Regions from separate parts of the Streptomyces sp. NPDC057474 genome, predicted to be linked through region 3. Evidence: riboswitches for the same ligand, from Rfam matches in the RefSeq annotation. Region 3 holds a riboswitch; each other region holds the start of a gene.
What was found. A riboswitch is a leader RNA that binds a small molecule or an ion and turns the genes downstream of it on or off. The one in region 3 is predicted to bind cyclic di-AMP.
Positions count from the first base shown of each region.

Region 1: another riboswitch for cyclic di-AMP. It lies ahead of ACFU53_RS32955 (transglycosylase SLT domain-containing protein); the one in region 3 lies ahead of ACFU53_RS18015 (transglycosylase family protein).
Region 2: another riboswitch for cyclic di-AMP. It lies ahead of ACFU53_RS21880 (NlpC/P60 family protein); the one in region 3 lies ahead of ACFU53_RS18015 (transglycosylase family protein).

Region 1 is NZ_JBHVDX010000157.1:10,512-17,910, forward strand. Features, by position in the region: gene ACFU53_RS32950 (polyprenyl synthetase family protein) at 163-1,173, opposite strand; cyclic di-AMP (ydaO/yuaA leader) riboswitch at 1,884-2,092, shown strand; gene ACFU53_RS32955 (transglycosylase SLT domain-containing protein) at 2,097-2,870, shown strand; gene ACFU53_RS32960 (Cof-type HAD-IIB family hydrolase) at 2,949-3,755, opposite strand; gene ACFU53_RS32965 (NAD(P)-binding domain-containing protein) at 4,034-5,236, opposite strand; gene ACFU53_RS32970 (ATP-grasp domain-containing protein) at 5,344-6,621, opposite strand; gene fahA (fumarylacetoacetase) at 6,814-7,399, shown strand, end outside.
Region 2 is NZ_JBHVDX010000075.1:12,552-19,950, reverse strand. Features, by position in the region: gene pcrA (DNA helicase PcrA) at 1-2,306, opposite strand, end outside; cyclic di-AMP (ydaO/yuaA leader) riboswitch at 2,546-2,719, shown strand; gene ACFU53_RS21880 (NlpC/P60 family protein) at 2,728-3,927, shown strand; gene ACFU53_RS21875 (hypothetical protein) at 3,957-4,310, opposite strand; gene ACFU53_RS21870 (NlpC/P60 family protein) at 4,805-5,884, shown strand; gene ACFU53_RS21865 (L-histidine N(alpha)-methyltransferase) at 6,105-7,019, shown strand; gene ACFU53_RS21860 (hypothetical protein) at 7,081-7,245, shown strand; gene ACFU53_RS21855 (LuxR C-terminal-related transcriptional regulator) at 7,372-7,399, opposite strand, start outside.
Region 3 is NZ_JBHVDX010000055.1:14,548-21,946, forward strand. Features, by position in the region: gene eno (phosphopyruvate hydratase) at 1-1,241, opposite strand, end outside; gene ACFU53_RS18015 (transglycosylase family protein) at 1,724-2,440, opposite strand; cyclic di-AMP (ydaO/yuaA leader) riboswitch at 2,445-2,644, opposite strand; gene ACFU53_RS18020 (transglycosylase family protein) at 2,827-3,882, opposite strand; gene ACFU53_RS18025 (cytochrome P450) at 4,077-5,384, opposite strand; gene ACFU53_RS18030 (hypothetical protein) at 5,381-5,926, opposite strand; gene ACFU53_RS18035 (nucleoside triphosphate pyrophosphohydrolase) at 5,936-7,027, opposite strand; gene ACFU53_RS18040 (SurA N-terminal domain-containing protein) at 7,097-7,399, opposite strand, start outside.

The DNA of each region.
Region 1 (7,399 bases), on a different contig from region 3:
GATTACCACGCGATGCTTATGCAACGAAAGACCCCGCGATTCCGTTTTCTCCCCGTAACGCAGCCAACGCCCCCTGCATCAGCTTCCGGGCGTTGATTGATCGGGCCCGTCCGGCGATTGCGGACGAGCCCGGGAGTCGACGGTGCCTAACCGGCGCGGCGCCTAACCGGCGCGGTGCACCACCGCGTCGCACAGCTCCACGAGCGCCGCCTTCGCGTCGCATTCCGGCAGCGGTGCCAGTACGGCCCGCGCCTCCTCCGCGTAGCGGATCGTGTCGCGGCGGGCCTGCTCCAGCGCGGGGTGGACACGCAGCCGGGCCAGCGCCTCGGCGTGGCGCGCGTCGTCGGTGAGGTCGGAGTCGAGCAGTTCACAGAGGGCGATGTCGTCCGGCAGCCCCAGCCGCCCCGCGTGCTCGCGCAGCCGCAGCACCGGCATGGTCGGCACACCCTCACGGAGATCCGTGCCGGGGGTCTTGCCGGACTCGTGCGAGTCGGAGGCGATGTCGAGGACGTCGTCCGCGAGCTGGAAGGCGACGCCGAGCCGCTCCCCGTACTGGGTCAGCACGTCGACCACGGTCTCATCGGCGCCCGCCATCAGCGCGCCGAGCCGCCCGGCGACCGCGACCAGCGACCCGGTCTTGCCGCCCAGCACGTCGAGGTAGTGCTCGATCGGGTCGCGTCCGTCGCGCGGCCCCGCGGTCTCCAGGATCTGTCCGGTGACCAGCCGTTCGAAGGCCTCCGCCTGGATGCGGACGGCGTCAGGACCGAGGTCGGCGAGGACGTGCGAGGCGCGGGCGAAGAGGAAGTCACCGGTCAGCACGGCCAGGGAGTTGTCCCAGCGGGCGTTCGCGCTCGGCACGCCCCGGCGCACCTCGGCCTCGTCCATCACGTCGTCGTGGTACAGCGTGGCCAGATGCGTCAGCTCGACCACCACCGCCGAGGGCACGACACCCGGCGCGTACGGGTCACCGAACTGCGCCGCGAGCATCACCAGCAGCGGCCGGAACCGCTTGCCGCCCGCGCGCAGCAGATGCTGGGCGGCCTCCTGGATGAACGGGACCTCGCTCTTGGTCGCCTCGAGCAGACCCTCCTCGACGGCCGCCATTCCGGCCTGGACATCGGCTTCGAGAGCCTGGTCCCGCGCGCTCAGCCCAAACGGCTCGACGACGGTCACGAGGGTTCTCCTGTCTGCTGACGTCTACTGACGGTCACACGGTCGGTCTAGGTCGCTCTCACGGTCGATGACAAAGTTTGTCGATCTGTCGCTGTCATCACCCGAGTCAGCGTATCCGGTCACCTTTCGATCACCACGAGCGCCCACGGCTTCGCCCCGAGTGGTAGGGGACCGCCGCTCCACATTCTTGATCAACTGATACGCGCCCATACCCACCGACGCGCGTGCCGCACCCGCCCGCGACGGTCGGCCCCGAGTACCCGGCCCACCCCCGGAGACGCCTCCGCGCTCCGCGGTCGGCCGAAACCGCGCCCACGCGTCCACCGTTTCCCGCTCACGCACGGCCCCCTCGCACCTCCCGGGCACACCCTCCCACCCCTCCCGCGCACGCCCCCTCCACCCCTCCCGCACACCCCCTCCACCCGGCCCGAGTTGACCGATTTGCCGCTTACTCTGCACTTCACCCGACTTCTCCCGTGAGTTGGGTCACCCGCATCCCGCATGGCACCCCCGCCCCACTCCGGCGACTTTCCCTTTGCGGTAGGCAAGTTGAGTCGCGAGCCGTGCCCGGAACCGGGGTCGAATCGCAGCAAACTCAAGGTCAACTGGACCAAACCGCCAAACCGGGACTTGTTCCCGTCGTGTGCTCTCGCATACGTTCACACCCCGTCCGGACGGACCGCCGAATCCTGCCGCCGCCCCGGACTCCCCATCCATCACCACTCATCCACGTACGGCAGGAGCGGGGGACCCAGGCAAGCCGCCGGTCCGAATTTCCCCACCGGACCGGCTAGGGGTGAAGCCACGCGCAGTACGCCCAGCGGACGCGGCACGCACAGCGACCGCCGGGACGACGCGCGCGGCCGGGCATCTCCAGCCCGAACCCGACAGCTCACCTCGCAGGCGACGGAGAGGAATCCGCCATGCCCGCAGGCAAACACCGCCGCCCCAGAAGCAACGCGTTGACCCGTGGCATCGTCGCCGCCGGAACGGGCGGGGCCGCACTGGCCCTCCCGCTCACGGTCGCCACGACCGCGAACGCCGCCACCCCGACCCAGGCCGTCACCTCCGTACAGTCGGCCCCGCAGTCCGCGCCGGCCGCGGCGCAGGCCAAGTCCACGACCTACACCGTGGTCTCCGGTGACACGCTCTCCGCCATCGCGCGGAAGCACCACACGAAGGGCGGCTGGCAGCGGCTCTACAAGGACAACCGCGCGGCCATCGGCGACAACCCGGCACTGATCCGCCCGGGCCTGAAGCTGACGCTGAAGGGGACGAAGTCGTCCACGGCCCCTGAGTCGTCGACCACGAAGTCCTCCGCGAGCGACACGGCGTCCAAGACCGCCACGGCCACGCAGGCGTCGGTCACGACGTACGCGAACAACCTCGACGGCTGGATCCGCGAGTCGCTGGACATCATGGCGCAAAAGGGAATTCCCGGAACGTACGACGGGATCCACCGCAACATCATGCGCGAGTCGTCGGGCAACCCGCAGGCCATCAACAACTGGGACTCCAACGCCGCCGCGGGCACCCCGTCGAAGGGCCTCCTCCAGGTCATCGACCCGACGTTCGCCGCGTACCACGTGTCCGGCACCCCGTACGACCCCTACGACCCGGTCGCGAACATCACGGCGGCATGCAACTACGCCGCCGATCGGTACGGTTCGATCGACAACGTCTTCGGGGCGTACTGAGCCTCCGGCTCCCCCTTCTTCACCCTGTTCCCCTGGGCCGGCGGGCCCAGGGGAACAGTTGTTCAATGGGGCGGCCGCTCAGGGGAAGAGCTTCTCCAGCACCACCGCGATGCCGTCGTCCTCGTTCGAGAGGGTCACCTCGTCGGCGACGGCCTTGAGTTCGGGGTGGGCGTTGGCCATGGCGACCCCGTGCGCGGCCCAGTCGAACATCGGGATGTCGTTGGGCATGTCACCGAAGGCGATGGTGCGGTCCGGGGTCAGTCCGAGATGGTCGGCGGCCAGGGCGAGGCCCGTCGCCTTGGTGATGCCGCATGGCTGGAGTTCGACGGTGCCGGGCCCCGACATGGTGACCGTCGCCAGCGAACCGACCGCCATCCGCGCCGCCGAGGCCAACTCGTCGTCGGACAGATAGGGATGGCGCAGCAGCACCTTGCTGATCGGCTCGCACCACAGGTCGTCCCGGCGCGGCACCCGTACGGCGGGCAGCGTGGGGTGCGGCATGAGGTAGCCGGGCTCGATCAGGGTGAGGCCGTCGACCCCGTCCTGGTCGACGGCGGCGTACACCTGTCCGACTTCCGCCTCGATCTTGCCGAGCGCGGTCTCGGCGAGTTCTCTGTCCAGGGTGACGGACCAGAGCAGCCGGTCCGCGCCGTGGTCGTACAACTGCGCGCCCTGTCCGCACACCGCGAGCCCCCTGCTGCCGAGGTCCTCCAGCAGCGGGCGCACTCTCGGCGCCGGCCGTCCCGTCACCACGAGGTGCTGAGCACCGGCCTCCGTGGCCCGCGCCAGCGCGGCGAGGGACCGGTCGGAGAGGGTGTCGTCACTGCGCAGGAGCGTTCCGTCCAGGTCAGTGGCGATGAGTGAATATGCGGTGGGTGCGGCCATGATCAGAGAATACGGATGCGGCGCCCCATCGGTTCGACGCGAACCGGACGACGTCCGGCATCCCGACAGCCCCACCACACCCCAACGTCAACATCCCTTTCCCGAACCGCCGTTCAGTGGTGCTTCACCGACGGGTACTCAACCGCCGCCGCTCAGGGGCAGCGCCGTCAGGGGCGCGGGGCTGTATCGGCATGCGGCTCCGCCGCGTGGGCGCGAACAACCCCACGCACCCACACCCCGCGACGCACCGCCCTGCGCGAGCTCATCCCGGAACCGGCTCACCCGTGCGCCGCCGCAAGATGCCGAGCCAGCCGAGGCGAGGCGAACTCCGTCCCGCACACGAACCGCATCACCGGCCCGTACGACGCCGCCGCCGGCAACCCCGTGAAGTACAACCCCGGTATCGACGACCGGAACCCGGCACCGAGCACCGGCGTACCCCGGCTCACCAGCAGCTCCGTACGGAGTTCGTGCCCCAGGAACCCCATCGCCCCGAGGTCGACGCGGTACCCGGTCGCCGCGATGACATGGTCCGCGGCCACCTCCTCGATACGGCCCTCGTGTCCCTGAAGGGCCAGCAGGGGACGCCCGTCGATGACGCCGGCCCGCACGACCCGCTCCACCTCCCGCACCTCGACCCGCCCCTCGAACCGCTCCCGCAGCCACCACGCGCCGAGCGGCCCGAGCACCCGGCGGACCAGGAAGTGCCGGGTGGCCGCGGGCAGGTACCGGTACGGGTGCGGGTAATAGGTGAGCACGTACAGCGACCAGGCCCGCCCGAACGGCGACTCGGGGCGCAGCCGTGGCTGGTTCCACGGGGGCGCGCCGAAGGCCACCGCGCCCCGGCCGCGCGCCACCACACGCACCCGCGCGCCGGCCTCGGCCGCCAGTACCGCCGTCTCCAGGGCGGACTGCCCCGCGCCCACGACGATCAGTTCCCTGTCCTTGAACCGGCTCAGCTCGGGGTGCTGTGAGCTGTGGGAGACAGGCCCCGTGGGGGCGGGTCCGTCCACGGCCGCACCCGCCAGCTCGGCCGGCAGATGCGCCAGCCCGAACAGCCCGCTCGCCACGACGACGGCCCGTGCCGCGAACAACTCCCCCGAGTCCAGCTTCAGTTCGAAGCCGCCCCCCGTGCTCCGGTCCACGGACACCACCCGCACCCGCTCCAACTCGGGCACGAGCCGCTGCTGAAACCACTCCCCGTACGAGATGAAGGTCTCGACGGGAATGATGTCCTCGTCCGTCACCAGCCGCCGGATCCCTGCCGCGTCGCAGTAGTCGGCCAGGGTGTGACCGCGCTGCGGGGCGTCGATGTTCGACGCCGCCGGGGTCGACTTCAGAAGCATCCCGGCGGGCATGTTGTCCCGCCAGCTCACCATGGGTTCGCCGAAGACGCGGACCGGAATGCCACGCGCCCGCAGATGGGCGGCGGTGGACAGACCGAACGGCCCGGCACCGATGACTGCTACCGGTTGAATCACGAAGTCCCTCCCCAGGACGCGTTATGCCTACTTCGTGTTGTTCTGTGCGACTTTCGTGTTCACGTATGGTCGCTCACCGCATGGGCGCCCGGCTAGGGCGCACATGGCTAGGGGCGCACATGGGCATTGCCGAGACGGTTGCTCCGCCACAGGTGATACAGATGCTTCGCGCCCGGCCGCACGAAGCGCGCGAGCATCGTGAGGAACGGCAGCGGATCGTCACCCGCGAGCCACGCCAGCTCCGTACCGCTCGCGCGAGCCGGCGCGTGCGGCGTGCTGTACCCGCTGCGCCGGTAGGCGAGCAGGGCCGGCAGATCGATGTTCTCCACGATGTACCGGCGCCCGGCGAGCTGTTCCCCCTCCGGCACCGGACGTCCGGTCAGATCGAGGTGCATGGCGCGTACGACGTCGATCCCAGCCTCGTTCTCGAAGAGCCGGAACTGCGCGCCCATCCGCGGATTGAAGTCGAGCAGCTTGTACCGCCCGTCCCGCCGGTCGAACCTCAGATCGAGGTCGATGATCCCGGTGAACCCGATCTGTTTGATGAACCGCGCGGCGATGTCCGCGAGTTCGGGGTTGTCGACGACATACGCGTTCGCCGTCATCCCCGCGTGCGGCGGCCACGACCGCACCTTCACCCCGGTGAACATCGCGAGCGGCGTCGAGTCCGCGTCGAAGTACGCGTGCACGATCCAGTCCTCGGCGTCCTCCCGGGGCAGGTACTCCTGGAGAATCACCCCGGGCCGCTCACCCCATCCGCGGGCCAGCCGCAGCAGGCCCTCCCGGTCGGCGATGCGTGTCGTCCCGTTCACCGCGGGCCGGCGACGCCGCTCGAACGCCTCCCTGTTCTTGGCCACCACGGGGAAGCGGGCCCGTTCCGCGAACCGTTCGACCTCCTCGTACGACTGCGGGAACGAGCTCACGGGGCTGGAGATGCCGTGCTCCACGCACAGTTCGTGGAGCCCCTGCTTGCTGGCGAGCCGCCGAGGGAGCTTCCCGTCGACGCGGGGGAAGAGGAACCGGGTCGCCAGCTCCTCCTGGTGCTCGGCGATGAGCACCGCGGCTTCCTCGTCGGTGGGAATGAGTACGGCGGGCCGCCCTATCCGCCGCCCTATGCGCAGCAAGCCGTCCACCAACCACTCGGACTCCTCCGTCCCGGTGGTCGGCCACACGAACGCCCGCCGCAGATAGCGCGAGACGGCGGCCGGCGTGTACCGGTCCTCCGTGATCGCGTACATCGGCACTCCGAGCCGCCCCAGGCTGCGGATGGCTCCGACGCCACCATGGTGCAGCGGATAGTCGCCGAGCTTCACGACGATCCCCGGAACGTCTCGGTCCGCCTGTACCGGCGCACCCCAAGTACCCCTGGCCACGGGTCCCCCCACGTGTCCCCCCTACCGGACCCGGACCCACCCCGTCCGCGTCCCCCAGAGGACGCTAAGCCGGAACCTTTCCTTCCGACCCTCCCCTATCAGGACATTACGAACTCTTTAGACACTCCCCGATCTTGGCACCGCCCCGTAACGTGTGCCGCGACCAGAGGTACGACGGAACGCACGAGAGCGAGGCAGCCCCCGATGCCCCCCTTCGATGTCCCCGAAGGCGATCCCTTCGATGTCCCCGAGGGCCACCCCTTCGGTCCGCACAACCTCCCCTACGGCGTCTTCTCCTCCCCCGGTTCCGACGCCCGTACGGTCGGCGTCCGCCTCGGCGACCACGTCCTCGACGCCGCGGCGGCGGCCCACGCCCTCGGCTCCCCGTACGCCGCGCTCCTGGCCCACCCCACCCTCAACCCCCTGCTGGCGGCGGGGCGCACGGCCTGGTCGGACCTCCGCCGGGCGTTGACGGCGTGGCTGACGGTGCCCTCGCACCGGGAGACGATCGCCCCGCACTTCCACGCGCTGTCCGCCGTGACCCTCCACCTGCCGTTCGAGGTGGCCGACTACGTCGACTTCTACGCCTCCGAGAACCACGCGCGGAACGTGGGCCAGATCTTCCGCCCCGACTCACCGGACCCGCTCACCCCCAACTGGAAGCATCTGCCCATCGGTTACCACGGCCGGTCCGGCACGGTTGTCGTCTCCGGCACGGAGGTGGTACGGCCGTCCGGCCAGCGCAAAGCGCCCACCGATCCGGCGCCCGTATTCGGTCCGTCCGTCCGTC
Region 2 (7,399 bases), on a different contig from region 3:
CCGGAGGCCGAGGAACGGGAGCGGGACGAGGACAGTGAGGACGCGATCCCGGCGGCCGGGCCCGAGGACACCGGGGCGGAGGCGCCCGTGCGCTTCCACTCCAGATGGGTGGCCGGGATCTCCTCCAGGAAGCGGGACGGCGGATTGTACGAGGGCTGGCCCCAGGCGCTGCGGAGCGTGGACCGGGTGAGGTAGAGCCGTTCACGCGCGCGGGTGATGCCGACGTACGCAAGACGACGCTCCTCCTCCAGCTCCTTGGTCTGACCGAGGGCGCGCATGTGCGGGAAGACGCCGTCCTCCATGCCGGTCAGGAAGACGACCGGGAACTCCAGGCCCTTCGCGGTGTGGAGGGTCATGAGCGTGATGACGCCTGAGCCGTCCTCCTCCTCGTCCGGGATCTGGTCGGAGTCGGCGACCAGTGCCACCCGCTCCAGGAAGGCGGGGAGCCCGGCGGGCGTCGCAGCCGCCGCCTCGCCCTCACCCTCTGCGGCCCCGGACTCCTGCTCGAACTCCAGGGCGACGGCGGCGAGTTCCTGGAGGTTCTCGATGCGGGTCTCGTCCTGCGGGTCGGTGGAGGCCTGCAACTCGGCCAGATAGCCGGTGCGTTCGAGGACCGCCTCCAGGATGGTCGCGGGTCCGGCGCCGGACTCGACGATGGTCCGCAGGTCCTCCATCAGCGTGGTGAACCGCTTGACGGCGTTCGTCGACCGAGCCGCCATGCCGTACGCCTCGTCGACACGCTTCAGCGCCTGCGGGAAGCTGATCTTCTCGCGCTGCGAGAGGGCGTCGATCATCGCCTCCGCGCGGTCACCGATGCCGCGCTTGGGCACGTTGAGGATACGGCGCAGCGGGACCGAATCCTCCGGGTTGGCCAGGACGCGCAGATATGCGAGGACGTCCCGGACTTCTTTGCGCTCGTAGAAACGGACGCCACCGACGACCTTGTAGGGCAGGCCGACGCGGATGAAGACCTCTTCGAAGACACGGGACTGGGCGTTCGTACGGTAGAAGACGGCGACGTCTCCGGCCTTCGCGTCGCCCGCGTCCGTCAGTCGGTCTATCTCGTCGGCGACGAACTGGGCCTCGTCGTGCTCGGTGTCGGCGACATAGCCGGTGATCTGCGCACCCGCGCCCGCGTTGGTCCACAGGTTCTTGGGGCGGCGGGACTCGTTGCGCTCGATGACCGCGTTGGCCGCGCTCAGGATGGTCTGGGTGGAGCGGTAGTTCTGCTCCAGCAGGATCGTCGTCGCGTCCGGGTAGTCCTCCTCGAACTGGAGGATGTTGCGGATGGTCGCGCCGCGGAAGGCGTAGATCGACTGGTCGGCGTCACCCACGACGCAGAGCTCGGCGGGGGGTACGTCCCACTCGGTGGGCGGAACGTCGACCGAGTGCTCGGAGGTGCCGACCAACTCTCTGACCAGGGCGTACTGGGCGTGGTTGGTGTCCTGGTACTCGTCGACGAGGACGTGGCGGAAGCGGCGGCGGTAGTGCTCGGCGACGTCCGGGAAGGCGCGCAGCAGATTGACCGTCGTCATGATCAGGTCGTCGAAGTCGAGCGCGTTCGCCTCGCGGAGACGGGACTGGTACATCGCGTAGGCCTGGGCGAGGGTCTTCTCGAAGCCGTCGGCGGCCTGGGCGGCGAAGTCCTCCTCGTCGATCAGCTCGTTCTTGAGGTTCGAGATCTTGGCGCTGAAGGACTTGGGCGGGAAACGCTTCGGATCGAGGTCCAGATCACGGCAGACGAGCGCCATCAGCCGCTTGCTGTCGGCGGCGTCGTAGATCGAGAAGGAGGACGTGAAGCCGAGCTTCTTCGACTCGCGCCGGAGGATCCGTACGCACGCGCTGTGGAAGGTCATGACCCACATCGCTTTGGCGCGCGGTCCGACGAGTTGCTCGACGCGCTCCTTCATCTCGCCCGCGGCCTTGTTGGTGAAGGTGATCGCGAGGATCTGGCCCGGGTGGACATTCCGCTCGCCGAGCAGGTGTGCGATGCGGTGGGTGAGCACACGGGTCTTGCCGGAGCCGGCGCCGGCCACGATGAGCAGGGGCGAGCCCGCGTGGACCACGGCCGCGCGCTGGTTCTCGTTCAGCCCGTCCAGGAGCGCCGCCGCGTCGAGGGCGGGGCGGGGGGCGCCGTCGCGGTAGTACGCGTCCCGGTCCGGTGGCACGTCGAACTTCCCGCCGAACAGATCGTCCGGAAGCGGCTCCGGTACGTGATCGTCCTCGGGTGGCGGCGGGGGTTCCTCCGCGCGGCCGCGCGGGGCCTGGAGGTCCGCCAGGAAGCTGTCGTCAAAGAGGCTGCTCATCGCTCTCCGAGTCTAGGCGCCCCCACTGACAGCGGGAGGCCACCCCGGGAAGTCCACCTTCACCACTCACCGCGATCACCCCACAACGATGAGCGATCGAGAATACCGCCTGCCGTGCCGAAGAGGCTAAGGTCACGAAAACGTATCGGGCATATCGACCATCAACCTTCACACGGGCCACACGAGTTGGCTAGCGTTTCGCTAGGCCGTACGACCCAACCGGCGAACGTCGCCGGGCCGCACGGCCTCCGCCGAGTCCGGTACGCCTCCCGTGGCAGCCGGAGCCGGGGACCCACCGACCTCTGGGGTGAATCGACCCGACCGCCGCAGGCGGCAAGGGTCGTAGGGCAAACCTTCCGAAGCTTGCGCCCGAACCCGACAGCTAACTCGGTAGGCGGACTACGGAAGGAGACGCCGAACCATGGCGCCGCACCGCAAGCCGCGTCCTGCCGGAACGCGCGTGGGCATACGCACCCCTGCTCTCGCCACGGCCGCCCTCACCTCCGTGGCCCTGCTCTCCCAGACGGCCACAGCCGCCCCGTCGACCGACGACAAGCCGAGCCTGGAGGAAGTCGAGAAGAAGGTCGACGACCTCTACCGCCAGGCCGGTTCGGCGACCGAGAGCTACAACGCGGCCAAGGAGAAAACGACCAAGCAGAAGAAGAAGGTCGACACCCTCCTCGACGACGTCGCCAAGCGTACGGAGAAGCTCAACGGGGCGCGGGAGGAACTGGGTTCGTTCGCCGCGGCCCAGTACCGCACGGGCGCGGCCGCCCCCAACCAGGCCTCGCTGCTCCTGGCGGACAACCCACAGGACTACTTCGACCAGAACCAGCTGATGGACCGGTTGACGGGCCGTCAGAAGGACACCGTCGACGCGTACGTCACCCAGCAGGCCGAGGCGACGGAGCAGCGCCAGGAGGCGAGCGACAGCCTCGAACAGCTCACCGAGTCACAGAACGCCCTCAAGACCAGCAAGGCCAAGGTCCAGGCGAAGCTCGCCGAGGCCCGCGAACTGCTCTCCACCCTCACCGCCGAGGAGAAGGCCCGGCTCGCCGCGATCGAACAGCGCGAGCAGGAGGAGGCCGACCGCAAGGCGGAGGAGCTCGCGCGACAGCAGGCGGCGCAGACGACGACCCAGGAGACCCAAGGAGCCCAGAGCACCCAGAGCACCCAGGGAACCCAGGGAACCCGGGAGGAGACCTCCACCGGCTCGGAGACGTCCACCGAGACCGCCGCTCCGGCCGAGGACTCCACCTACGCCTCGAAGGCCGCCAAGGCCCTGACCTTCGCCCGCGCACAGATCGGCAAGCCGTACGTCTGGGGCGCCACCGGCCCCGGCTCCTACGACTGCTCCGGCCTCACCCAGGCCGCCTGGAAGGCCGCCGGCGTCGACCTCCCCCGCATCACCTACGACCAGGCCACCGCCGGCACCACCGTCTCCCTCGCCAACGCCAGACCCGGTGACCTCGTCTTCTTCTACGACAACATCGGCCATGTCGGCCTCTACATCGGCAACGGCATGATGATCCACGCCCCGAAGCCGGGCGCGTACGTCCGCGAGGAGTCGGTGTTCTACGACGGGGAGTCGTCGATCCACAGCGTGGTGCGGCCGGCGTAACGGCACGGTTCGCGGAGGGGCGCGAGCCCTCAGGTCCAGAGCACCGCGATGAAGATGTTCGCGGTGGTCAGCGCGCCCACCAGGCCGAACAGCGGCTTCTCCACCGCCTCCTCGTCCCGTTTCACGTAGACCAGCCCAAGGATCACGATCAGCAGTGCCAGCTTGACGCCGATCTTGATGTTGTTGACGGGCTGGTCGTCGGCCTGGTTGAGGCCGACGAGGAGCACGCCCGTGACGAGCATGGTGAGGGCGCCGTGAAGCATGGCGGGGACGAAGCGGGCGGTGCCCTGGCCCATGGCCTTCATCTGGGTGAGGAAGCCGCCCAGGAGGGAGGCGATGCCGATGATGTGGAGGGCGACGAGGATGTGGATGAGTACGTCCATGCGCGGAGCCTAATGAGAGACCCGTACTCCGACGGGACCGGGGCGGGCACAGCAAGTTCACCGGGGGCACTGAGGGTGGCGCTTCGGGACGTCCGACGCTGTGATGATCTTGCGTATATGCGCCGCATAGCACCGCCGCACCCCCGACCGGTCCGAAATGGCCGCATCGGTCATCGCACAGCGTGAAGTCGGCGGCGCCAGGGCGGGATCACGGTCACATACGGTCACCTCATGGTCGGTGCACGCCACTTCCGTACAACGCGTTACCGTGCCGTCACAGCCAGGTTTAGCGTCCTCCCTCAGGTGACCGGCTCCCCACCGCCGCCCGGGCCAGGGGCGGCAGTCGGACACCACCGCCGAGAAGGTCCGGCGGCGTCCCGCTCCCCCTGTGCGGGCCGCCGCCGGACGCGTAACCGCTCCCCCCAGGCGGTCCGTACGGACAGACGATGTTCGTACTGCGGACGGCGGTCGTACGGAGAGGACGTGGACTCCACATGGCAGCGCACCGCAAGCCCAGACAGCGCTCACTCGGCGGCCATACGGTCCGCACGGCCGCGACGTTCGCCCTCGCGGGCGCGGCGACCGCGACCGGTTTCGACGGCACCGGGCACGCCGATCCACAGCTCACGCCTGACCAGGTCAAGGCGAAGGTGGACAAGCTGTACCAAGAGGCTGAGGTCGCCACCGAGAAGTACAACGGCGCGAAGGAGAAGGCCGACAAGGCGCAGGAGAACCTCGAAGAGCTGCGCGACCAGGCCGCCCGCCGCACCGAGCGGCTCAACTCGGCACGGGACAAGCTCGGTTCGCTGGCCGCGGCGCAGTACCGGGGTGGGGGCATGGACCCCTCCTGGCAGCTCGCGCTCTCCGCCGACCCGGACCAGTACCTGGACGGCGCCGCCCTCGCCGAGCGCGTCGGCAGCCGCCACTCGGCCGACGTGGCGAGCGTACGGAAGCAGTTGCTGGAGATCGAACGGCTGCGCGGGGCCGCCCGCGTCGAACTGGGTACGCTCAAGACCCGGCAGACGGAGCTGAAGCGGCACAAGAAGACCGTCACCTCCAAGCTGAGCGACGCGCGACAGCTGCTCGGCCGGCTCACCACCGAGGACAGCACGCGGTTGGACACCCCGGGCGGCACCGCGGGTCACACCTCGCGCTCCTCCGCCTCGTCCCGGCGCGGCCTCACCGGCCCGGTCTCCCCCGCCTCCGCCACCACCGACGCCCCCAACTCCCGCGCCGCTGCGGCCATCTCCTACGCCTACTCCAAGCTCGGCAGCCCCTACGTCTGGGGCGCTACCGGCCCCAACGCCTTCGACTGCTCCGGCCTCACCCTGGCGGCCTACCGCGCCGCCGGCGTCTCCCTCCCCCGCACCACCTACTCCCAGATCAACGCCGGCCGCCGCGTCGCCCGCTCCGAACTCCGCCCCGGCGACCTCGTCTTCTACTACTCCGGCATCAGCCACGTGGGCATCTACATCGGCAACGGCCAGATGATCCACGCCCCGAACCCGTCGGCCCCGGTACGCGTGGCACCTCTCGACGAGATGCCGTACGCGGGGGCCACGCGGGTGGCCTGAGCCGGGCGGCGCGGGCCGGGCGGCGCGGGCCGGGCGGCGCGGGCCGGGCGGCGCGGGCCGGGCGGCTTTTAGCCGGGCGGCTTTTAGCCGGGCGGCTTGAGCTGGCAGGATCGGGCCGCCTCCCTTGAGCTGGGCGGCTCGGGCCGGTCGGATTGGTCCCCTTACGCCACTCCCCATTGGCCCTGTTCGCAGCCCCCCTCCCGAACGAGGCTCACTCCTCATGAAGACCACTGCGTCCACATCCGCACCCCACCCCCTGCCCATATCCGGCTCCCTCGACGACATCGACATCGACAACTACGTCCACGGCTACTCCACCCACGAGTCCCGCCGCCTCGCCGACCAGGCCGACGCCCTCTCCGACCGCCTCCACCACGACACGACGTACCCGGCGGGCGCCAAGGTCCTGGAGGTCGGTTGCGGGGTCGGCGCCCAGACGGTCCACCTGGTCGTGGCGAGCCCCGAGGCGCGGTTCACGGCGGTGGACGTGTCGGCTGCCTCGTTGGCGCTGGCTCGTGCGCGGGTGACGGCTCAGGTGCCGGAGGCCCAGGTGACATGGCTCCAGACAGACCTCTTCGAACCCCCGTTCCCTGACGCCGAGTTCGACCACGTCTTCGTCTGCTTCGTCCTGGAACACCTCGCCTCCCCGCACCGGGCCCTCGCCGCCCTGCGCCGCGTCCTACGGCCGGGCGGCACCCTGACCGTGATCGAGGGCGACCACGGTTCGGCGTTCTTCCACCCCGACAGCCCGTACGCCCGTGCCGCCGTCGACTGTCTGGTCCAGCTCCAGTCCACAGGGGGCGGCAACGCCCTGGTAGGCCGCCAACTCCACCCCCTCCTCACAGCCTCGGGCTACGACCACATCACCGTCCACCCCCGCACGGTCTACACCGACCGCTCCCGCCCCGCCCTGGTGAAGGCCTTCACCCTCGACACCTTCACCGCCATGATCGAGTCCGTGCGCGAGGACGCCCTGGCCGCCGACCTGACGACACCCGTCGGACTGGGCCCGAGGCGTCGCCGACCTGCGCCGCACCGCTACGGACGCCACCGGCACGTTCCACTACACGTTCTTCAAGGCGGTGGCCCGACGACCGGCCGCCGAGTTCAGCCGGACCGACCTGGCCACCTGTGATGACCGACCTGGTCCGCCCTAGCCGAAATACGCCCCCGCCGCCGAGTTGATGCGGGACACCATGGCCAAGGCGACCGAGGTCGCCATGGTCTTTCCCCCGCTCCGCACCCGCCTGGACGCCTCCGCCGCCACCGAGCACAACGCCGCCCCAGACCGGACCTGCGAACTGGGCCTCAAGGCCCTCCTCGACGGCCTGGCGGCGAATCACACGGCTTCGGCGAGCTGACGCACCGGTGGCGAGCGGGGAGCGCCAACCCGCCCGCCCGTCGCCCTCAGGTCATCCCTCGGCCGGCATCAGCGGTGACCCGACGGCCGTACCAGCGACACATCGGCAGCCGTGGTGCCCCCTCGCTCAGACCAAGCGTCGTGCCGTCGCCCAC
Region 3 (7,399 bases):
ACCGCGGCGTCGTCGAGGATCTCCTCGATGCGCAGCAGCTGGTTGTACTTGGCGACGCGGTCCGAGCGGGCCGGGGCGCCGGTCTTGATCTGACCGCAGTTCACGGCGACGGCGAGGTCGGCGATGGTGACGTCCTCGGTCTCGCCGGAGCGGTGGGACATCATGCACTTGAAGCCGTTGCGCTGGGCCATCTCGACGGCGTCCAGGGTCTCGGTCAGCGAGCCGATCTGGTTGACCTTGACGAGCAGGGCGTTGGCCGAGCCCTCCTCGATGCCGCGGGCGAGGCGCTCCGGGTTGGTGACGAAGAGGTCGTCGCCGACGATCTGGACCTTGTCGCCCAGCTTCTCGGTGATGGCGTTCCAGCCGGCCCAGTCGTCCTCGAACAGCGGGTCCTCGATGGAGACGAGCGGGTACGCCTCGACGAGCTCGGCGTAGTACTCCGTCATCTCGGCGGCGGAGCGCTCCTTGCCCTCGAAGGTGTAGACGCCGTCCTTGTAGAACTCGGAGGCGGCGACGTCCAGCGCGAGGGCGATCTGCTCGCCGGGGGTGTAACCGGCCTCCTTGACGGCCTCGAGAATGAGGTCGAGGGCGGCGCGGTTGGACTCCAGGTTCGGGGCGAAGCCGCCCTCGTCGCCGAGGCCGGTGGACAGGCCCTTGGTCTTCAGCACCTTCTTGAGGGTGTGGTAGACCTCGGCGCCCCAGCGCAGGGCCTCGGAGAAGGACTCCGCGCCGATGGGCGCGATCATGAACTCCTGGATGTCCACGTTGGAGTCGGCGTGCGAGCCGCCGTTCAGGATGTTCATCATCGGAACGGGCAGCAGGTGCGCGTTCGGGCCGCCCAGGTACCGGAAGAGCGGGAGGTCGCTGGCCTCGGAGGCGGCGTGGGCGACGGCGAGGGAGACGCCGAGGATGGCGTTGGCGCCGAGGGAGCCCTTGTTGTCGGTGGCGTCCAGGTCGAACATCGCCTGGTCGATCAGGCGCTGCTCGGTGGCGTCGTAGCCGACGAGCTCCGGGCCGATCTGCTCGATCACGGCGAGGACGGCCTTCTCGACGCCCTTGCCGAGATAGCGGTTGGGGTCGCCGTCACGGAGCTCGATGGCTTCGAAGGCACCCGTGGAGGCGCCGGACGGAACGGCGGCACGACCCGTGCTGCCGTCGTCGAGGCCGACCTCGACCTCGACCGTGGGGTTGCCTCGGGAGTCCAGGATTTCCCGGGCTACGACGACGTCGATGGACGGCACGAGCATCTCCTTCATGGGATGTGACGCTGGAAGTGCGGGGCCCACGGGCCCTGCGACTAGAGCCTAACCGCCCCCGGGCCGTCAGCAGCCGACCGACCGTCCCGTGGACAGAGAGACGGTACCTATTGTTCCAGGTCGGAACAAAGGGGGGTGGGCGAGAAAGTGAACAGAAGGAGGAACGGAAGGAGAGGCGGAAGGAGAGCAGAAGGAGAGGCAGAAGGAGGGAGCGGCCCGGGGAGACGGGCAAAGAAAAGCCCCGCCCCGGTGCGTACGGGGGAATGCGCACCGGGGCGGGGAGCCCGTGGGGACGGGGGGACGGCCCTCACGAGGTCTTCACTATGGAGGACACGGATGTGAGCGGGCTGTGGTTCAGCTGGGGAGCGGCCTGATTTTTCGGCCCAGCTGAACCTGCCCCGCCTGCCCGGCCGTGGGGGCGGCCGTGGGGATGGCAGGCGTCCGGCGGCCGTCGCGATCGCCGTGGGTCAGCTCAGGTGGAGCTGCTGGCCCGGGTAGATGAAGTCGGCGTCGTCGATGATGTCCTTGTTCAGCTCGAAGAGCTTCTCCCAGCCACCCTTGACGTTCTTCTCCTCGGCGATGGCGCTGAGGGTGTCACCGCTGACGACCTTGTACTCGCCGTCGCCCTTCTTGACCTTCTTGCCGGTGGGGGTCTCGACGGTGGCGCGCTCGGAGGAGCGGGAGGCGCGGGTCTCCTGGGTGCTCTTCTCGGTGCTCTCCTGGGTGCTCTTCTGCGAGGAGGAGCCGGAGTTCGAGCTGGAGGAGCTGGAGTTCGAGTTACCGCTGGAGGCGGCGGCGCCGTCGTACGAGGCGCCGGACAGGCCGACGCCGCAGACCGGCCAGGCACCCTTGCCCTGGCCCGCGAGGACCTTCTCGGCGACCGCGATCTGCTGGGCCTTGCTCGCCTGGTTGGCGGTGGAGGCGTACTGCGTACCGCCGAAGGCGGCCCAGGTGGAGGCGGAGAACTGCAGACCGCCGTAGTAGCCGTTGCCGGTGTTGATGGACCAGTTCCCGCCGGACTCGCACTGGGCGACGGCGTCCCACTCGGAGGCGGTGGCGGCGGAGGCGCTGCCGGCGGCCATCAGCGGGGCGGCGATGGCCGCGGCACCGGTGACACCGGCGACGGCGATGGCACGAGCCGCCTTGGACGGGCGACGGTGCTTGCCCTTGCTGGAAAACAGCATGGAGTGATCCCCTCACCGACGCCTGCGAGGTGAGCTGTCGGGTTCGGGCCGGTTGAGTTGCCCGGCCGCGCACGCTCGCCTTTCGGCTGACGTTGCGCGGCTTCACCCCAAGCCGGTTCCGGACGCACGCCCCCGAAGGGCCGCAACTGCCGGACCCGGCACTTACCTTGGGTCCCCCGCTCCTGCCTACGGCGCTTGACGCGACGACTGTTCCTTGCGGTCGCTGGCAGGATTCGGCGTGCCGACCGCAAGAGCCCGCTGTGGCGAGCGGTCACGACCGTAAACAGGTGATTGCCCGAATTTCAAAGACGATCAGGGGGTCTGTGATTCATCTCCCACATAGATCAAAACGGGCATTCAGGGGCGAACCGTGACCCGAACTGCCGCTACTTTTCGCCCGTTTCGGCACCGACTTCGAGGGTCTGACCGGGAAGGATAAGGTCCGGGTCAGTTCCGACCGTGACCTCGTTCTCGGCGTACAGCTCCCGCCACCCGCCATCCAGGCCGAGCGAGTTCACGATGCGCGTCAGATTGTCGCCCGCACGGACGGTGTACGCGCCGTCCGCGACCTCTCGCGCCGCGTCGCCGTCACGGGAGGCGTGACGGCCGGAGGGCGTGGAGTCGACGCGGGAGCCGTCGGCCGCGTCCGTGCCCGCGTCGGCGTCAGCGTCCGCATCGGCACCCTCGTCGGCACTGGTGCCTCGATGGCGGCCGGTGCCGCTTTCACTGTCATCGGCAGCCGAAGAGCTGTCGCTCTGTGCTGACTTGTCCGAGTTGGCGCTGCCGGAGTCCGTGGTGTCGTCCGAGTCGGTGCCGGTTTCGGCCTTGGTGGAACCTTCGAAGACACCAGGGGACGATTCCGGCGATTCTGATGTTTCGGACGATTCGCTCGACCTGCCGGCTCCACCGGAGCCGGTGGAGCCGGTCGAATCGGCGGACTTGGCCGAGTCTGTCGACTCGGCCTCGTCGGTGGAAGTGGATGAATCAGACGAACCGGACGAGTCAGATGAACTGCCCGACCCCGCCGAGCCGTCCGCGACGCCCGTGTCCACGTCGGCGGAACCGGAGTCGCCGCCGAGATTGTGGAGCAGTCCGCAGGTGGACCAGACACCGACGCCCTGGTCGGCGAGCACCTTCTCGGCCACCGCTATCTGCTGGGAACGGCTGGCCTGGTCGGCGGTTGTCGCGTAGTCGAGGCCGCCGTACTTCTCCCAGTTCGCCTGGGTCAGCTGGAGGCCGCCGTAGCGCCCGTTCCCGGTGTCCGCGCTCCAGGAGGCGCCGCTCTCGCACTCCGCCACCTGGTCCCAGGTGGTTCCGCTGGCCGCACTCGCGCCGGTGGCGCCGAGGAGTGGGATCGCGATGGCCGAGCCGGTCACGCCGGCCGCGACGAGGAGGGCCGGAGCCTGACGGGGGCGACGGTGACGACCGTTCCCGGAGAGCATGCGGTTGCCTTTCACACGACAGCAGGGGCCTGTGCGACGGGTGTGGTGACCCCTTCGCACTGACGTGTGAACGTATCGGCAGTCGATCAGTTGTCACAAGTTAATGCAGCACAGATCACGTGAAGATCACAGAGTTGAGGGAGTGTCATCTTCTGCCGCGGAATGGGGTACTGCTACGGGCCGCCCGGGTACTGCTACGGACCGCTTACGGGCCGCTCCTGCGGGGTGAATTGCACCGGAAGCGTGCGCAATCCACGCATGATGAGCCCTCCTCGCCACCTCAAATCGGCTGAATCCACTGCAAGTCGCAGATCGGGGAGGCGGGTGAGGAGCGTCGCCAGCGCGGTCTGGCCTTCGAGGCGGGCGAGTGGGGCGCCCAGGCAGTAGTGGATGCCATGGCCGTAGCCGAGGTGCTGGTTGTCGCGGCGGGAGAGGTCGAGGGTGTCGGGGTCGTCGAAGCGGGCCGGGTCGCGGTCGGCCGCCGCGAGTACGACGAGGACGGGGTCGCCGGGGGCGATGTCCTGCCCGCCGATGGTGAGGGGTTGGGTCGCGAAGCGCCAGGTGGCCAGCTCGACGGGGCCGTCGTAGCGGAGGAGTTCCTCGACGCCGGTTTCGAGCAGCGCGGTCTCCTGGGCGTCGAGGGAGGCCTGGAGACGGGCGCGCTGCTCGGGATGGGTGAGAAGGGCGTACGTGCCGTTCCCGATGAGGTTGACGGTCGTCTCGAACCCGGCGAACAGCAGGATGAACGCCATCGCCGCGGCCTCGTTCTCGGTGAGGTGCTCACCGTGGTCGGAGGCGCGGATGAGCGCGGAGATGAGGTCCTCGCCGGGGGCGGGGTGCTCGGTGAGGCCTTCTCGCTTGCGGCGGATGAGGTCGCCAAGATAGCCGCGCATCTTCTTCACCGACCGCGCGACACCGCCACGCGGGCCGCCGCCGTGCCGGATCATCATCCCCGCCCAGTCCCTGAAGTCGTCCTGATCCTCCCGGGGGACGCCGAGCATGTCGCAGATCGCGTAGATGGGGAGGGGGAAGGCGAACTCGTGGATGAGATCGGCTTCGCCCTTGTCCGCGAACTGGTCGATGAGGTGATCGGTCAGCTCTTGGACCCGGGAGGCGAACTCGGCGACCCGGCGAGGAGTGAACGCCTTGGAGACGAGGCGGCGGAGACGGGTGTGATCCGGCGGATCGATGTTCAGCAGATGCGTCATCAACTCGGCCTTGCGCTCACCGGGGATACCCGTCTTCCCCTTGGCGTGCGCGGGCTCGTCGTGATGCGCCGGGTTCTTGGAGAGACGTCCGTCGGCGAGGGCCTGCTTGGCATCGGTGTAGCGGGTGACCAGCCAGGCCTCCACACCACTGGGGAGGCGTGTCCGGTGGACGGGGGCGTGGTCTCGGAGCCAGGCGTACGCCGGGTAGGGGTCGGTGGCGAACTCCCAAGTGAAGAGATCGGGCGCGCCGGTTCCCGGGGAGGTGGCGGGGGTGGATGCGGGCTGGTTGGTCACTCGTCGACGGTATCTGGCCTTTCCGGGGCCTCCGCCTCCGTCCCCGGTACTCGGTCAGGCAGGAGCACGACGCGGCCGCTCGCGGGGTCGAAGCCCAGTACCGGACAGTCGTCGGCGCCCTCCGGGCACATCAGGACCGGCTTGCCGAGGCGGTGACCGATGGAGCGCAGGAAGCCGCAGAACGCGTCGAGCCGGTCCTGGCCCTGCAGCTCCAGCAGGGCCACGTCGAAGTCGATCTCCTCGTCCGAGTAGAAGCGGAAGATCGCCAGCATGTCCTCCGTCGGCCAGACCCTCAACTGGGGGCATTCGGCGTCGAGTGGCCGCGCCAGTATGCGCACGGCTCTCGGCAGCGCCGACGTCGTGGTGCCTTCGATGTACTCGTGCCTCCAGCCGCTCCGTGCGACGAGATCGAGGAGCGCTTGCCAGTCCTCCGCCGAGGCGTCCAAGACGTGTAGGTCAGGCAGCGAACCCATCAGCTCAAGGTCGAAGTTCTCCTTCACGTCGTCCCAGAACAGGTCCGGGGTCCCGTCGGTCGTCCGCATTCCAGCGAGTCAGGCCTCGTCGCTCTCCTCGTCGGTGTCCTCGTCCGTCTTCGCCTTCGCCTTCGCCCCTGTGCCCACCCCTTCCACGGCGCGGATCGCGTCCCGGTACGCGCGGGCCGCCGCGCGTAGTGCCGCCTCCGGGTCGATGCCCTCGGACTCGGCGTGGGCGGCGAGGGTGAGAAGTTCGTAGCCGATGTCGTCGCCGGGGGGTATCGGGACGTCGAGCCCTGCGGTGCGGACGCGGGAGGAGAGCTTGGCGGCCAGGGCCAGGCCGGGCTGGCCGAGGGGTACGCCGTCGGTGACCGACTCGCGTTGCTTCTCGACTGCCTTGGTGCGGAGCCAGTGCGCCTTGACTTCCTCCGGCGTCGTGGCCGTCGCGTCGCCGAAGACGTGGGGGTGGCGGTGGATGAGCTTGGTGATGATGCCTGCGGCCACGTCGTCGATGGAGAAGGGGGTGTCGGGGTCGTCCTCGGCGATGCGGGCGTGGAAGACGACCTGGAGGAGGACATCGCCCAGTTCCTCGCGGAGTTCGTCGCGGTCGCCCTCCTCGATGGCCTCGACGAGTTCGTACGCTTCCTCGATGCCGTACTTGGCGAGGCCCTTGTGGGTCTGCTGGGAGGACCAGGGGCATTCTGCGCGGATCCGGTCCATGACCTGGATGAGGTCGAGGAGGCGGGCGCCGGGGAGGTCGTAGGAGGCGGGGAGGAGCTCCAGGGACGGCATCCGGACGCGGCCGGAGCCGGCGAGGCGGGCGAGGCCGTCGGTGAGGCGGGATTCGCCCTCGGCTGTGGCCACCACGAGCACCGTGCGGTCGCCGGCGCAGGCGTCGACCAGTTCCTCGGCCGTCGGGGTCGCCTGCTCCACCGTTGTGCCGGCCTCGCGGAGATAGGGCAGCTGGGGGTGTGCCTCGTCCGCACAGAGAACGCGGTCCGCCCCGTGCAGTGCCTGCCACGCGGGCCAGGAGAGCAGGCCGGGCGCGACACGGTGGCTGGTGGTGAGCAGGACGACTCGGCCGGGGCCAGGGGTGGCGTCCGTGGTCTCGGGGGCTGTGGTCTCGGGGGTCGTGGTGGCGGGGGCGCCGTCGGGGCGGTGTGCGTTCACCCCACGAACGTAACCCACGTCACGGACGACCCCCGAAGTTATCCACAGGCTGGGGGCGCGGGCACCCCGCTACGCCGACTCCTGCGTCCCCGTCCCGGTGACCTCCTTCAGCCACGGTGTCTTGGCGTCCAGCAGACCGACCCGGCCGGATGTCGGGTCGACGCCCCAGCTGCCGTAGCGGGGGTTGAGGTCCACGTCGAGTTTCTTGGAAGCCTCCGAGAGGGCCTTCCAGAAGACGATGCCACCCTCCTGGGTGTTGAGGTCGGCGCCGAGGGAGGCGGCGAGTTTCTGGACCTCGACGTCGCTGCGGAGGCTCTCCTCGAGCTGTTCGGGGGCGACGCTGTAGCGCTGCAGGTAGGCCGTTTCCAGGGC